Regions from separate parts of the Bradyrhizobium sp. Ken64 genome, predicted to be linked through region 1. Evidence: predicted binding sites of a transcription regulator. Region 1 holds the regulator's gene; the other holds the start of a gene.
The links. Region 1 encodes LexA, which represses DNA repair genes until DNA is damaged. Its sites were predicted from a motif close to TGTTCNNNNTGTGTTCNG; they were not measured.

Region 1 (7,778 bases):
GTCGTCAGCCGGGCCGAGAAGAACGCCTACGCCGCCTTCTGCCTGACCGTCGACACCGCCCATTACAGCCGTCGTGAACGTGACATCGCCAAGCGCTACGTTCGCGAGAGCCGGCTGCGCGCCACCGGCGGCGATTACCAGAAGGGTCTGGAGTGGCGGACGGTGAAGATGATCAAGGACAAGTTCAAGATCCCGCTGATCCTCAAGGGCATCGCGACGCCAGAGGACGCGCTGATCGCGATCGATCACGGCGTCGAATGGATCTACGTCTCCAACCATGGCGGCCGTCAACTCGATCACGGTCGCGGCGCCATGCACGTACTGCCGGAGATCGTTGACGCCGTGAACGGCCGCGCCAAGATCATGGTCGATGGCGGCATCTGTCGCGGCACCGACATCGTCAAGGCGATCGCGGCGGGCGCCGACGTCGTCGGCATCGGCCGGCTGCAATGCTGGGCGCTGGCGGCGGCCGGCGAAGCCGGCGTGGCGCGCATGCTGGAGCTGCTCGAAGATGAAGTGCTGCGCTGCCTCGGCCTCCTGGGTGCGACCTCGTTCGCCGAGGTCAACAAATCCTGCCTGCACCAGGCGACCGCAACCAATGCGCCGAGTGTGTTCAGCGCGTTTCCGCTGTTCGACCACGAGCCATATCGATACTGAGTGAAAGGACGCAGGTGACATCGCTCTCTCCCGGCAGCGCGGATGCGCTTCTATTCGATCTCGGCCGCGTGGTCCTCGATATCGATTTTTCCAAGGCGATCGCCTGCTGGGCGGGACATGCCGGCTGCAAGCCCGACGCCATCGTCGCGCGTTATGTGCGGGACAGCGAAGCCTATCGGTTGCACGAGATGGGGAAGATCAGCGATGAGGATTATTTCGCCTCATTGCGAGCCTCGCTCGGAATCGGCATTTCGGACGCGCAGTTCCTGGAAGGCTGGAACGCGATCTTCGCCGGCGAAATGCCTGAGATCTCCGAGCTGCTGCCGCAGGCAGCGAAGCAGATGCCGCTTTACGCTTTCTCCAACACCAACCGGCCGCACGTGGACCATTTCTCGAGGGAGTATGCCGACCTCCTCGGCCATTTCCGAGAGCTGTATTTGTCGTCCAGCATCGGCCTGCGCAAACCGGATGCGGAAGCCTTCGACCACGTCGTTGCGGCGATCGGCGTGCCCGCCGGGCGCATCGTGTTCTTCGATGATCTTGCTGAAAACATCGAGGGAGCGCGGGCGCGCGGCTTGACGGCGGTGCATGTGACCTCGCCGCGTGACGTCGGGAACGCATTGAGGGCATTGGGCATCTGACGACGATCCGTCGGCGCGAAGCCCATGGAAGTGCGCCCGACGGAACTAATTCGAAAGATTTTGGAACCAATCACTTTGTGCATTTTTATACAGAGTTCCCGGAACAGAATACCGTCTTCAGGAGTCTACAGCCCGTTGGGACTTCTACGAACGGGTGCATCACCGTGTTGGGCAAAAACTACCTCACTAGGCAGGCCTCTCTTCTCCTTGAATTCGCCAGGACAACTTCAGACTCGGACCTTTCCGCCAAGCTTGTGAGCAAGGCCGCCGACCTGAAATCCCAGGCCGATCCGCTGCCAGACAAAGACCAGGGGCCGAAGGCGCCCGACGTAACTCCCGGGCGGGCAGGGAGCTGATCAGTGGCGCTCGTCGTTCTCCTCTTGTCATGATTTTCGTCGCTTCCATGACCACTCTCCTGCCGATCCGTCACCTCGTGCCCCGACGCGCTTAATGCCGCCTTCCGGAACAATGTGAAGCGACGGGACGACTGCGCCCGCTGAGCCGTTTTTGCCTCCGCGCCCGCGCTCGGCTAGAAGACTTGCGGAACATTCGCCCGAACGTGCCGAGCAGGAGTTTTCGCCGTGGCCTTGATGCCGGTTTCTGACGCGCTTGCCGCGGTGCTGGCGGGTGCAGAGCCGCTGCCGGAAGACATGATTTCTCTCGACGAGGCCTACCATCGCGTGCTCGCGCGTGACGTCGCCGCGCGACGCACGCAGCCGCCGCAGGCGATGTCCGCGATGGACGGCTACGCGGTGCGCGCGGCCGATGCCGCGACGATCGATTCGGAGCTCACCGTCATCGGCGAAGTCGCGGCGGGCCGGCCGTTCGCGGGGACGGTCGGCGCCGGCGAGGCCGTGCGGATCTTCACCGGCGGCGTCGTTCCCGCTGGCGCGGACGCCGTCGTGATCCAGGAGGACACGGTCGCCGCCGGCAAGCGTATCACGATCAAGGAAGCCGCGATCGCCGGACGGCACATCCGCCGCGCCGGCGTTGATTTCCGCGAAGGCGACGTGCTCCTGCGCAAGGGAAGCCGTCTCACCGAGCGCGACCTCGCGCTCGCCGCTGGGATGAACCATCCGCACCTTGCCGTTTTCAGGCGTCCGAAGGTCGCCATTCTCGCCACCGGCGACGAGCTGGTGATGCCGGGCACCACGCCCGGCCACGGCCAGATCGTCTATTCCAACGGCTACGCCCTGCACGCGCTCGCCCGCAGCGAGGGCGCCGAGACCATCGACCTCGGGATTGCCGCCGACACGCTGGAGGCGACCACCGCCGGCATCCGCCGCGCCCGCGAGAGCGGCGCCGACATCCTGATCACGACCGGCGGCGCATCGGTCGGCGACCACGATCTAGTCCAGCAGGCACTGCGGGACGAAGGCATCGCGATGGCGTTCTGGAAGATCGCGATGCGGCCAGGCAAGCCGATGATGCACGGGCGACTCGGCGCAATGGGTGTGATCGGCCTGCCGGGCAATCCCGTGTCGTCCTACGTGTGCGCTTTCCTGTTCATGGTGCCGCTGATTCGCGCCCTGTCGGGCCGTTCGGTGATTCACCATCGCCGTGAACACGCCGTGCTCGGCCGCGACGTCGGCGCCAACGACCAGCGCGAGGACTATCTGCGGGCGCATCTGGAGGAGCGTGACGATGGCACACGCGTCGTTCTTCCCGTCAATCATCAGGACTCTTCGCTGCTTGCGAATCTCGCTGCAGCACAGGTACTTCTCGTGCGCGCACCATTCGCGCCGAAGGCCGAGACCGGCACGGCTTGCGAAGTGTTGCGGCTCCCCGTCTGACCGCCTCGGCAACGCGCGTTCCGCGACGTTTGCCTTGTTCACGGTAAATTAAGCAGTTGCGGAACATGTATCGAACATATAGTGTCCGTTCATGATTTGTTTCGAGCATGTGGCGGCTTATGGCCGAATTCTGCGTCTCGGAATCGGACGACATCAACCGGGGGACTTTGGTCGAGATGTTAACGCGCAAACAATACGAGCTTCTGCGATTCATCAGTGAACGTCTGAAGGAAAGCGGCGTACCGCCCTCCTTCGACGAGATGAAGGATGCGCTCGACCTGCGCTCGAAGTCGGGCATCCATCGCCTGATCACGGCGCTCGAGGAGCGTGGCTTCATCCGACGCCTGCCCAACCGCGCCCGCGCGATTGAAGTCATCAAGCTGCCGGAGCTCCAGGCGGCGGCCGGCAGCCGCCGCGGCTTCACGCCGAGCGTCATCGAGGGCAATCTCGGCAAGGTGCGTGCGGGCTCCAGCCTGCCCGCGGACGAGGGCGAACGTCCCGTGGCGGTGCCGGTGATGGGCCGCATCGCGGCCGGCACGCCGATCGAGGCATTGCAGACCCGCAGCCATACCATCAGCGTACCGCCTGACATGCTCGGCTCGGGCGAGCATTACGCGCTCGAAGTACGCGGTGATTCCATGGTCGAGGCCGGCATCCTCGACGGCGACATGGCGCTGATCCAGCGCAACGAGAGCGCTGATACCGGCGACATCGTGGTGGCGCTGATCGACGACGAGGAAGCGACGCTGAAGCGCTTCCGCCGTCGCGGCGCCTCGATCGCGCTCGAGCCCGCCAACGCAGCCTATGAGGTCCGCATCCTGCCGCCCAACCGGGTGAAGATTCAGGGCAAGCTGATCGGGCTTTACCGGAAGTACTGATAACGGAAGTACTTCATACCGGAAGTGCTTGGCGCCTCGCGCGCTTCCGATCTGCAGCGCCGGTCAGAGATTGGATCGGATGATCGTCCGCTCCGGCTGGATAGTCGTTCTGGTTCTGCACAGACTATCCGGCCCCTCCTCCGCCGCTGGCTCCTCGCGACGCCGACGAAGCGGTACCGCTTCAAACAGCACCGCTTCGCGGCTCGCGCGTTCGAGGAAACAACGACCAGCGGTCAAGTTCGACCGTTGCAGCCAAGCCGGCAATATTCGCGCATGCGCCTCCCGAATGCATCGCAAGGGGCTTTGTTCCTATTGAATTCGGGAAAGATAATGTGATCGCGGCCTGCAGAAACCAGCCGCAGATTTGCCCACAACCAAGCAGAGCGTTCGTGCTTCAACTCTGATAGAGGCCTGCGCCTCGATTGAGAGACGCGGGTTGCTATCCCAGCATGAGGAGCACCCGATGTGTGACTACAGCCTGCATGCCGTCGCGTCGCGCCCCGCCGAAGTCGGCGAGACGATCGTCACGACAAGCTTCCGCGGCACCTCGACGCGCGGCTTCGCCTCCGCAGCCGATCCGTCTGTTGCCGTCTGCCTGCTGCCGGGAACGGAGCTCGCCTTCGCCGACGACGTCCGCTACGACAATCGCTGGATCTGGACGCGCACCATCAATTCCCGCGTGGGCAAGTTCGGCAAGATCGATCCGCACGTTCCCGACCGCCATCATGACGCGATCGAATTCCCCGACGGCAAATACGTGCTGGTGACGCAGCTCGTCGAAGGCCAGCGAGCGACCGTGCTGCAACTGCCGGTGACTCAGTCGGTCACCGAGCGCGAGAACAAGGCGCAAATCATCGCCGACAGGCAGCCGACCGTCACGCACCTGCCGATCGGCTGACACAGCCGCCCTCCGGCTACGAGGTCGGAGGTCAGGATTGAATCGCCATCGCCGGCCGTGGCCGGCGAGAAGGTGTGGTTTGCGCCCGGCGAATCCGAGCGGATGCGCCAACCCACTGCATTGCTCCGCACCATCAGATCAATCGTCGGCCTGCAAGTCCGTCTCCGCGGGCGTTGCGTCCTTGATGCGGGACGCGGTCGCCTTCGGCGCAAGGCTGCCGTCGAAATCACCCTCACCGGCGCCGGCCGGCAACCAGGGGCGGCTCGTGCCTCTCGCCCTCACCGCCTGAACTACAAACCCGTCACCACGCTGCGTCAGCGCCAGGGCGCTCTGGCTGGCGAGCCGCTGCCGATCGACCACCATCGCCGCGCAATCGGACGGCGCGGGACGTGTCGTCACCACCAGCGCGGCCCGACTGCAATCGTCCGCGAGAGCGTCGACGCGCAGTGCCAGCGCGACCAGCCTCCCGTCGGCCAGTGGCGTCACGCAGCCGGATTCGTCACAGGACACGCCATCGGCCAGCGAGGCTCTGCCGGCATCGCGCGGATCGGCGTCGGCAGCGAGCCATTCCCTCAGCAGAAAGCTGTCCTTGTTGGTCCTGATCAGGTGCAGATATCCGTCCCTGCCCCGCACCGCGACGCTCGCGCCATCCCCGGCAATCAGGATGTCGGGCTGCCGCGCCGACAGTCCCCAGAGGATCGCTGCCAGCAGCACCAGGGCGCCGGACCAGCGCAGCGGCGTGCGCAACAAGCCCAGCACGATGATTCCCAGGCTCGCCGCGATCAGCGGCGCGATCCCGAACGCCGGGATGCGGCCGACCGCGCCCGGCAATGCCGCGACCCAGCGGGAGACCGCGACCATCCACTCGATGCCGATCCCCATCAGCCACCAGAACACGCTGTCCAGCCCGAACGGCGCAGCAAGCAGCCCCAACAGTCCCGCCGGCATCACCAGCGCCGAGACCACCGGCATCGCGCCGAGATTGGCGAGCACGCCGAACGGCGTGACACGGTGGAAATGGAACGCGGCATAGGGCGTAGTCGCAAGTCCCGCAATCAGCGAGGCCATGAACAGCATCGCGATCTCGCGGCCACCCCACATCGCAATGCGCGCGGTCGCCGAATGGTCCGGCGAGGCAAACAAATTGGGCATGCCGATCTGCACCAGCGCCACCAGCCCCAGCGTTGCCGCAAACGACATCTGAAAACTCGGATGCACCAGCGCTTCCGGCGCGACCGCCAGCACGATCTGCGCGGCGACAGCCAACGTGCGGAAGGTGATGGCACGGCGATCGACCATCACCGCGATCAGCACCACCGCCGTCATGAAGAACGACCTTTGCGTTGCGACCTCCGCGCCCGACAGCAGCAGGTAGAACGCGGCGGCGACCAGCGCGGCGGCGGCCGACCATTTCTTGATGGCGAAGCCGGCCGCCAATCCCGGAACCAAAGCGAGCAGCGCGCGCACCGCGAAGAACACGACACCGGCCACGACGGCCATGTGATAACCGGAGATCGAGAGCACGTGGCCGAGACCGGAGATGAACATCGCGTCGTTGACGGGCGTGGTGATCGCATCGCGTCGCCCGGTGAGCAGCGCGGTCGCGATCGCCCGGTTGTCGCCGTCGAGCGTCGCCCGGATGCGGGCATCGATCGCATCGCGCAAGCCTTGCATGAAGGCCGCATAACGCAGCCGCAAGCCGGCGGTCTCAGGGGGCGCCGCCACCGTGATGGCGCCCATTGCGAAGCCGGAGGCGCCGATGCCCTGGAAGAACATGTCGCGCGAAAAGTCGTAACTGCCAGGCCGCACCGGCGCGAGCGGCGGCATCAGCCGCGCCTTCAGCTGAACGAAGCTGCCTACCTCCGGCGCGGTGCCCTTGCGGACCGACAGGCGCACGCGCTCGAGCCTGACGTCGCTGCGCTGCGCCTCCATCGCGGTGACGCGCAGCACAAAACGATCTGTACGCTCGCGAATGTCGCGGGCCTCGACGAAGCCCGACAACGACACCGAATAGAGCGCCTTTGCCAGCACGGGGTGGGCGATGCGCGCCGTCTTCCAGGTCGCGACGGCAAAGCCGGCCGCGACCGCCGCGATCATGATGGCCGGGGCGAACAACCGGCTCCGCCGCAACAGAGCCGCGCCAAGCAGGAGCGCGACGGCGCTCGTGGCAACGACCCACAGCACCGGCTCATGATCTGCGGAGAAATAAAGCGCGATGCCGCAGCCAAACGCCACGGGCACCCACGGCAACAGCCGCCCGGCGCCAGCCTCGGCGCGTAGCCACGCGCGGAGGGTCTCGGCCAGCGATGTCCAGAGGTCGAGGCCTGCAGCCGCAAGGCCGCCCGCAGACGCGGTGCGGCCCCCGGGCCACGTCCCCGCGATCCCCTGCGACCGTACCGTCCGGCCCGGCTCCGCCATTCCCTGCACTCGATAATACGCAACGAAGCGAGAAGCTACCGGAACGTGCAGGCGGGCGGATAGCGGTACGGATCAGGAACGAAAGGGCGCGACCGCTACTTTTCCTCTTCCATCGTCACCGCGACATCCGCCTTGGCCGACAGCCGGACCTTGTTGCCCTCGATGTCGGCGACGAGGCCCTTGTCGATGAAGTGATGATGTCCCTTGTGGCTGCCCTCGCCGCTGTCCTTCTTGGTCAGCTTGATGCGATTGCCTTCGACCTTGTCGACGGTGCCGATGTGGACGCCATCGGCGCCGATGACTTCCATATGCTCTGCGATGTTCTGCATGGTGGGTTCCTTGTTGGACCCACCCCAACGCGCGGGATGCAAGTTCGTTCTCTCACGAGAATGACGAAGCCGTGTGCCCGGCTGGTCAGATCAGCGGCGCCTGCGACGAAGCATGGTGATTGACGATCTTCCAGTCGCCGTCCTCGCGAATGATGACCCAGCTC
Region 2 (7,778 bases), on a different contig from region 1:
GCCGTTCCGGATTCGAAAAAAGTAGAGCGGCATGGTTCGTACCGATCGCGCCTGATGGCTCAGTCCCCACGGCCATAATCGCGGCAGTCCAATCCCAAACCATCGGCAGATCAATTCCGGGCGGCTACGGAATAACCTCCCATGGACGCGGCTTGCGACCGATCGCCTTCAGCTCCCGATCGATGCGCAGCTGCACCCGCCGGATCGCCAACAGATCGATCTTGGTCTCGGTCCTGCCGGTCTTGATCTGCTCGCCGATTCGGAACTGCCACCGCCAGATCCCGGGAATTGCCGTCTTGGCGACGGTGAACTCGATGCCCCTGTGATTCATGGCCACCTCCCACGATTCACTTCCATCACTGAGAACATGCTGGGGGGCATAATATTCCAGCGAAAGCCAAATCTGTCGGTAAGTCCCGGATAGCCCACGGCTATCTCGCAAGCGCACGCACTTCCGAAACATTCGAAATCGGATGTCGAAAGACGCCGGCCGCGCGCGGCGGCGCGAGACCTCATGCCCGTGGTTCTCCGACCAAGAACAGAGTTCCTGGGATGGGTAAGGGCGCCTTCCGGAACGCGGCGGCATGTGGCTTGCTTGGCCCGATGACGGTCAGCAACATGGGCGCGTCATGCTGGGCATTCCCCGCCGCTATTCTCATTTCGTGTTCGGAATCATCCAGTCGGGATTGACCTCGCTGGTCGCCGCGGGCATCGCCAGCCTTCCCGTGGGGAACGCGCTGGACTTCCTCGCGCACTGGCTGGCGTCGTGGCTGATCGCATGGGCGGCGATGCTGCCGATCGTGCTGCTCGCGGCGCCGGCGATCCGCGCCTTCTCGCTGCGCCTGACGCGGGAGGAGGGCGGTTCGCAAACCGGCCGGCCGGCATGAAAATCCGCAAGAAAATAAGCATGAAAAAACCCCGCTTGGGAGAGCCAAGCGGGGAGAAAATTATTGGAGGCTGAGGTGCTGGGCTGCAACACCATAGCCGGACGACCCTAGCCGGCGCAGCTTACGACAGCCTGACAAGGCCCGACGGCGGCAGCGAAAGCCAGAGCTCGGGGGCCGCACACTGGCCCTGCACCGGTCCCAATTTCGACATCCGTTCGCACAACTCAGGACACAACCGCAGGCGAGATTTCGCAGCGACGGTGCTGCCATGGGGGAAACGTGGCGTGCCGGCAACGGGGTGGCATCATGGACAACGTAGAGCGGTCATTCGCCGCCGCGACGGCGGCTGGCTTCGTCGTGCTGGTGATTGGGATCGGGTTGCTGGTTCTGCTGTAGGCGGTGTTGGCTGCGGGAGACGGCTCGGGGTGGAAGGCCCATGCGCGCCTTTCAAAAACACGAAAACAACCCCATGCACAGTAGCCCGCCTACAAATTCCACCATGAAATCAATGGCCTACTGGTAGTATTTAGATACCTCATGGCCTCGGACTCACCTCCATGGCCATCCGAATCTCGATCCCCGTGCCGATTCCATGAGATCAACGGACGGCCGCTCCGGCACCGTCGCCGGCGCGTTGCCGCTGGCGACCATCGCCACGCCTGACGCGTCGGCCGGCTGGCCTCGGCTCCGCCGCCCTCGTCTCGGCGGCTAATGAACCTTGATCGCGTCCAGCGGCAAATGGAGTTCGGCGGCACGCTCTTCACGGTCTTTCTTGCGGAACTCGTTTTCCTTGCGCTCGAACTTGCTCATCTCCTCCCGCGCCGCCTCCAGCAGCGGAATGCGCCGGATCGTATCGTGATGCATGTTGTCCGTCATGACTGAGGTCCCCAGAGTTGCGGTCCCGTCCAAGAGAAGACCGCAGACCGCGAAAGGTTCGGTGCCGCAGGATTACGGAATTCTGACGGCGCGCGGCTCATCCGTCTTTGATGCGTGTCAGGCAAGACCAAAATCGCAAAAGAACATATTGCGAACCTAGAACAAATGGGGTACATTGGTTTTATCGCCGCGCCGCCTCGCCAATCGTTTGTCCCTCACGCGAATCCTCGTCATAAGGAGCACGACCCGATGTCCACCACTGCCCTGCGTATCGTCGAAGGATCCTCCATGGACAAGAGTAAAGCTCTGGCCGCCGCACTCTCCCAGATCGAGCGGCAGTTCGGCAAGGGCTCGGTGATGAAGCTCGGCAAGAACGACCGCTCGATGGATGTCGAGGCGGTGTCCTCGGGGTCGCTCGGGCTCGATATCGCGCTCGGGATCGGCGGCCTGCCGAAGGGGCGCGTCGTGGAGATCTACGGGCCGGAATCCTCGGGCAAGACCACGCTGGCGCTGCACACGGTGGCGGAAGGGCAGAAGAAGGGCGGCATCTGCGCCTTCATCGACGCCGAGCACGCGCTCGACCCGGTCTATGCACGCAAGCTGGGCGTCAATATCGACGAGCTCCTGATCTCGCAGCCGGACACCGGCGAGCAGGCGCTGGAAATCTGCGACACGCTGGTGCGCTCCGGCGCGGTCGACGTGCTGGTGATCGATTCGGTCGCGGCGCTGGTGCCGAAGGCCGAGCTCGAGGGTGAGATGGGCGATGCGCTGCCGGGTCTGCAAGCCCGCCTGATGAGCCAGGCGCTGCGCAAGCTGACGGCGTCCATCAACAAGTCCAATACCATGGTGATCTTCATCAACCAGATCCGCATGAAGATCGGTGTGATGTACGGCTCGCCGGAAACCACCACCGGCGGCAACGCGCTGAAATTCTATGCCTCGGTCCGCCTCGACATCCGCCGTATCGGCGCGATCAAGGAGCGCGACGAAGTGGTCGGCAACACCACGCGCGTCAAGGTCGTCAAGAACAAGCTGGCGCCGCCGTTCAAGCAGGTCGAATTCGACATCATGTACGGCGAGGGTGTCTCCAAGATGGGCGAGATTCTCGATCTCGGCGTCAAGGCCGGTATCGTCGAGAAATCCGGCGCATGGTTCTCCTATGACAGCCAGCGTCTTGGCCAGGGCCGCGAGAATTCGAAAGCGTTCCTGAAAGCCAACCCCGACATCACCGCCAAGATCGAGACCTCGATCCGCCAGAACTCAGGCCTGATCGCCGAGCAGATTCTCGCCGGCAGCCCCGAGCGTGACGCCGACGGCGAGGAGCCGGGGGACGAGTAAGCTTCAACAGTAAAGTTTTTCGCGAGGAGCGGGCGCTGAGGACGTTGAGTTGCCGACGTCTTCGGCGCCTGTTTCGTTTGGGATTGGTCGTGCTCGGGGGGCGCGATGAAGCGGTTGCCCGCGAAGACGACATGTGGCGCCACAACCGGATCTATCGCTGGTGGGGTGGCACGGAGCTGACCAACGAACGGCTGTGGCGATGGGATCGCGAAAGCCGATTGCTGGTTGCGCCTTATATAAATAAAATCGTGTGCCGCAGGCTGTAGGATGGGTAGAGCGAAGCGAAACCCATCGCACTTTCCATCCTTGGAACGGAACGCAGTGATGGGTTTCGCTTCGCTCTACCCATCCTACGCAGCGTCTTACTCCGCCGCTTCCGCATAATCGCTTACCGGCGGGCACGAGCACACCAGGTTGCGGTCGCCATAGACGTTGTCGACGCGCCCGACCGGGGACCAGTATTTGTCGGTGCGCGAGGTGCCCGCGGGGAAGCAGCCCTCGGCGCGGGTGTAGGCGCGCTTCCAATCGTCGTCCGCGATGTCGTGCACGGTGTGGGGGGCGTTGCGCAGCGGGGACGCCTCGATCTTGAAGCGGCCAGCCTCGACCTCGGCGATTTCCTTCCGGATCGCGATCATGGCGTCGCAGAAACGATCGAGCTCCGCCTTGGATTCCGATTCGGTCGGCTCGATCATCAGCGTGCCCGGCACCGGGAAGCTCATGGTGGGCGCATGGAAGCCGTAATCGATCAGGCGCTTTGCGATGTCGTCGACGGTGACGCCGGACGTCGTCTTCAGCCCGCGGGGATCGACGATGCACTCATGCGCGACGCGGCCCTTTTCGTTCTTGTAGAGCACCGGGAAGTGCGCATCGAGCCTTGCTGCGACGTAGTTGGCGTTGAGGATCGCGATCTCGGTGGCGCGCTTGAGGCCTTCGCCGCCCATCATCAGGATGTAGATGTAGGAGATGGTCAGGATCGAGGCCGAGCCGAACGGTGCGGCCGACACGGGCCCGACCGGCGCTTTCCCATCCGTCACGGGGTGGCCCGGGAGGAACGGCGCGAGATGCGCCTTGACGCCGATCGGTCCCATGCCCGGGCCGCCGCCGCCATGCGGGATGCAGAAGGTCTTGTGCAGGTTGAGATGGCTGACATCGGCGCCGTAGTCGCCGGGCCGCGACAGCCCGACCTGCGCGTTGAGGTTGGCGCCATCGAGATAGACCTGGCCGCCATGGCCATGCACGATGTCGCAGATCTCGCGGATGTGCTCCTCGAACACGCCATGGGTCGAGGGATAGGTGATCATGACCGCGGCGAGGTCGTTCGAATGCTTCTCGGCCTTGGCGCGGAGATCGTTGACGTCGACGTCGCCGTTCTTCTGGCAAGCGACCACCACCACGTCCATGCCGACCATCGCGGCCGAGGCCGGGTTGGTGCCGTGGGCGGAGGAGGGGATGAGGCATATCTTGCGATGGCTCTGCCCACGCGCCGCGTGATAGCCACGGATCGCCAGAAGCCCGGCATATTCGCCTTGCGCACCGGAATTCGGCTGCAGCGAGATCGCGTCATAGCCGGTGATGTCGCACAGCCACTTCTCCAGGCGCGCGAACAGCGCGTGATAGCCGCGCGCCTGCTCGCGCGGGGCGAAAGGATGAAGCGAGCCGAATTCGGGCCAGGTCAGCGGCATCATCTCGGTGGTCGCGTTCAGCTTCATGGTGCACGAGCCGAGCGGAATCATGGCGCGGTCGAGCGCGAGGTCGCGGTCGCTGAGCTTGCGCATGTAGCGCAGCATCTCGGTTTCCGAGCGATGCGCATGGAAGACGGGGTGGGTGAGGAAAGAGGTCGCGCGCTTGAGCGCCTCCGGCAGCGCCTCGCGCGTGGTGGCGTCGATCTCGGCGTATGCAAGCTGCCCGCCGAAGGCGCGCCAGACTGCTTCCACCGTCGCTGGCGTGGTGGTCTCGTCGAGCGCGATCCGCAATGCGGTTTCGCCGACGCCAAGGTTGATCTTTTCGGCAGCGGCGCGCGCGACGGTCTCGGCGCGTTTGCTACCTGCATCCACGCTGAGCGTGTCGAAGAAACTGTCAGACTGCAGCGCAAAGCCGAGCTTGCGCAGGCCCGCGGCGAGCACGGCCGCGCGGCGATGCACATTGCGCGCGATCTGCGTCAAGCCTTCGGGGCCGTGATAGACCGCATACATCGAGGCGATCACGGCGAGCAGCACCTGCGCGGTGCAGATGTTGGAGGTCGCCTTCTCGCGGCGGATGTGCTGCTCGCGGGTCTGCAGCGCGAGGCGATAGGCAGGCATCCCGCGCGAGTCCACGGAGAGGCCGACGATGCGGCCGGGCAGCGAACGCTTCAGCGCATCGCGCACCGCCATATAGGCCGCGTGCGGTCCGCCATAGCCCATCGGCACGCCAAAACGTTGCGCCGAGCCGATGGCGATGTCGGCGCCGAGCTCGCCGGGCGAGGCGAGCAGTGTCAGGGCGAGGAGATCGGCGGCGATGATCGCGAGTGCGCCCTTGGCCTTCAGGCTGGCGATCGCGGGCCTGAGGTCGCGCACAGCGCCTGAACTGCCCGGATATTGCAGCAGCGCGCCGAGCACGTCGGTCTTGTCGAGATCGGTGAGGGGATCGCCGACGACCAGGGTCCAGCCCAGGGGCTCCGCGCGGGTGCGCATCACGGCGAGCGTCTGCGGATGCACGTCCTTGTCGACGAAGAAGGCTTTTGCTTCAACTTTCGAGTGTCGCTCCGCGAGCGCCATCGCTTCGGCGGCAGCGGTGGCCTCGTCGAGCAGCGAGGCGTTGGCGACGTCGAGCCCGGTGAGGTCGCCGATCATGGTCTGGAAGTTGAGCAGAGCCTCGAGGCGGCCCTGGCTGATCTCGGGCTGGTAGGGCGTGTAGGCCGTGTACCAGGCCGGGTTCTCCAAAATGTTGCGCTGGATCACTGCGGGCAGGATCGTGCCGGAATAGCCTTGGCCGATCAGGGAGGTGAAGACCTGGTTCTGGGCGGCGAGCTCGGCCATATGCGCGATCGCCTCGGTCTCGCTGAGCGGCTTGCCGAGATCGAGTGGGGCGGCCTGCCGGATCGAAGCGGGCAGCGTCTGCGCCATCAGCGCGTCGACGCTGTTCGCGTCGACGGCCTCGAGCATCGCGGTGACGTCGCGTGCCGAGGGACCGATGTGGCGGCGTACGAAGCCGGTGGTGTCGCCGTTGGATTTGCGGTGCGCGGTCATCATGGGTCCTCGCTTTAGGTCATCTGTCGTCGTCACGCCCGCAGGCGCAGGGGCAATCGCATAAGCGGATCACGTTGCTTCGGCACGTCCGTGCCACAAACTCGTCATGCCCGGGCTTGTCCCGGGCATCCACGTTCTTGGTGTCGCGCGAAGGCCGTGGATGGCCGGGACAAGCCCGGCCATGACGTTGTGGAAACATCCCGTACACTCTCGTGCGATAGCCCTGCGCCTTCGCGGGGCATGACAGTGAGTGTGTGGAGACGGATCGTCTCATATCCTCACGCCGTGTGAGCCTTATACGCCGCTTCATCCATGAGGCCGCCGAGCTCGCTCTTGTCGGCCATCTTGATCTTGAAGAACCACGCCTTGCCCTGCGCATCCGAGTTCACCAGCGCCGGCTCGCTCGCGAGTTCGGGGTTGGTCTCGAGCACCTCGCCGCTAACAGGCGCGTAGACGTCCGATGCGGCCTTGACCGATTCGACGACGGCGGCGGCTTCGGTCTTCTTCAGCGTCCGGCCGAGCTTGGGCAATTCGACGAACACGACGTCGCCGAGCTGCGATTGCGCGTAGTCGGTGATCCCGACGGTGGCGACGTCGCCGTCGATCGCGAGCCATTCGTGGTCGGAGGTGTAGAGCGTCGTGGTCATTTTCTCGGTCCTCAGCGTTTGTAGGTGTTTTTCACGAAGGGCATGGCGGCGATTTGCACGGCCAGGCGCTGGCCCCGCACTTCGGCGAAGAGTTTTGTGTCGATCGCGCTCGATGCGGTGGGCACATAGCCCATCGCGACCGGCGCATTCAGGCTTGGGCCGAAGCCGCCCGAGGTGACCTTTCCGAGCGGCTCGCCGGAGGTCGCGTCCGCAAACAGCAGCGCGCCCTCGCGCACCGGCGCGCGGCCCTCGGTCCGCAGGCCGACGCGGCGGCGGGATGCGCCGTGGTCGAAATGGGCCAGAATCTTTGCCGCGCCGGGAAAGCCGCCGGCGCGCGCGCCGCCGGTGCGGCGGCTCTTCTGCACCGACCATTCCAGCGCGGCCTCGACCGGCGTGGTCGCGGTGTCGATGTCGTGGCCGTAAAGACAAAGCCCGGCCTCGAGCCGCAGGCTGTCGCGGGCGCCGAGCCCGATCGGCATCACGTCCGGATTGTCCAGCAGCGCCCTGGCGAGCCGTTCGGCATCGCCGGCAGGAATCGAAATCTCGAACCCGTCCTCGCCGGTATAGCCGGAGCGCGAGACGAAGCAGTCGAGGCCGGCGACCCTGTGCGGGCCGGAATCCATGAACTTCATGGCGGGCGCCTTTGCACATAATTTCGCCAGCGCCGATTCCGCCTTCGGCCCCTGCAGCGCGATCAGCGCGCGGTCGGCAAGCTGCTCGATCATGCAGTCGTCCGAGAGATTCGCGCGCAGATGCGCCTCGTCCTCGGCCTTGCAGGCGGCGTTGACGACCAGGAAGAGGTG

Region 2: the regulator LexA is predicted to act here: its motif matches at 1,903-1,920, upstream of recA (recombinase RecA).

What each region holds. Positions count from the first base shown of each region.
Region 1 is NZ_JBVVPA010000003.1:171,050-178,827, forward strand. It holds gene AC0L2F_RS06670 (alpha-hydroxy acid oxidase) at 1-657, shown strand, start outside; gene AC0L2F_RS06675 (HAD family hydrolase) at 672-1,298, shown strand; gene AC0L2F_RS06680 (molybdopterin molybdotransferase MoeA) at 1,880-3,091, shown strand; gene lexA (transcriptional repressor LexA) at 3,268-3,969, shown strand; gene AC0L2F_RS06690 (hypothetical protein) at 4,433-4,867, shown strand; gene AC0L2F_RS06695 (ComEC/Rec2 family competence protein) at 5,006-7,285, opposite strand; gene AC0L2F_RS06700 (DUF2171 domain-containing protein) at 7,381-7,614, opposite strand; gene AC0L2F_RS06705 (nuclear transport factor 2 family protein) at 7,700-7,778, opposite strand, start outside.
Region 2 is NZ_JBVVPA010000006.1:69,582-77,359, forward strand. It holds gene AC0L2F_RS12640 (DUF6894 family protein) at 1-33, opposite strand, end outside; gene AC0L2F_RS12645 (hypothetical protein) at 125-331, opposite strand; gene AC0L2F_RS12650 (DUF2798 domain-containing protein) at 630-887, shown strand; gene AC0L2F_RS12655 (hypothetical protein) at 1,596-1,763, opposite strand; gene recA (recombinase RecA) at 2,013-3,101, shown strand; gene gcvP (aminomethyl-transferring glycine dehydrogenase) at 3,464-6,328, opposite strand; gene gcvH (glycine cleavage system protein GcvH) at 6,607-6,975, opposite strand; gene gcvT (glycine cleavage system aminomethyltransferase GcvT) at 6,987-7,778, opposite strand, start outside.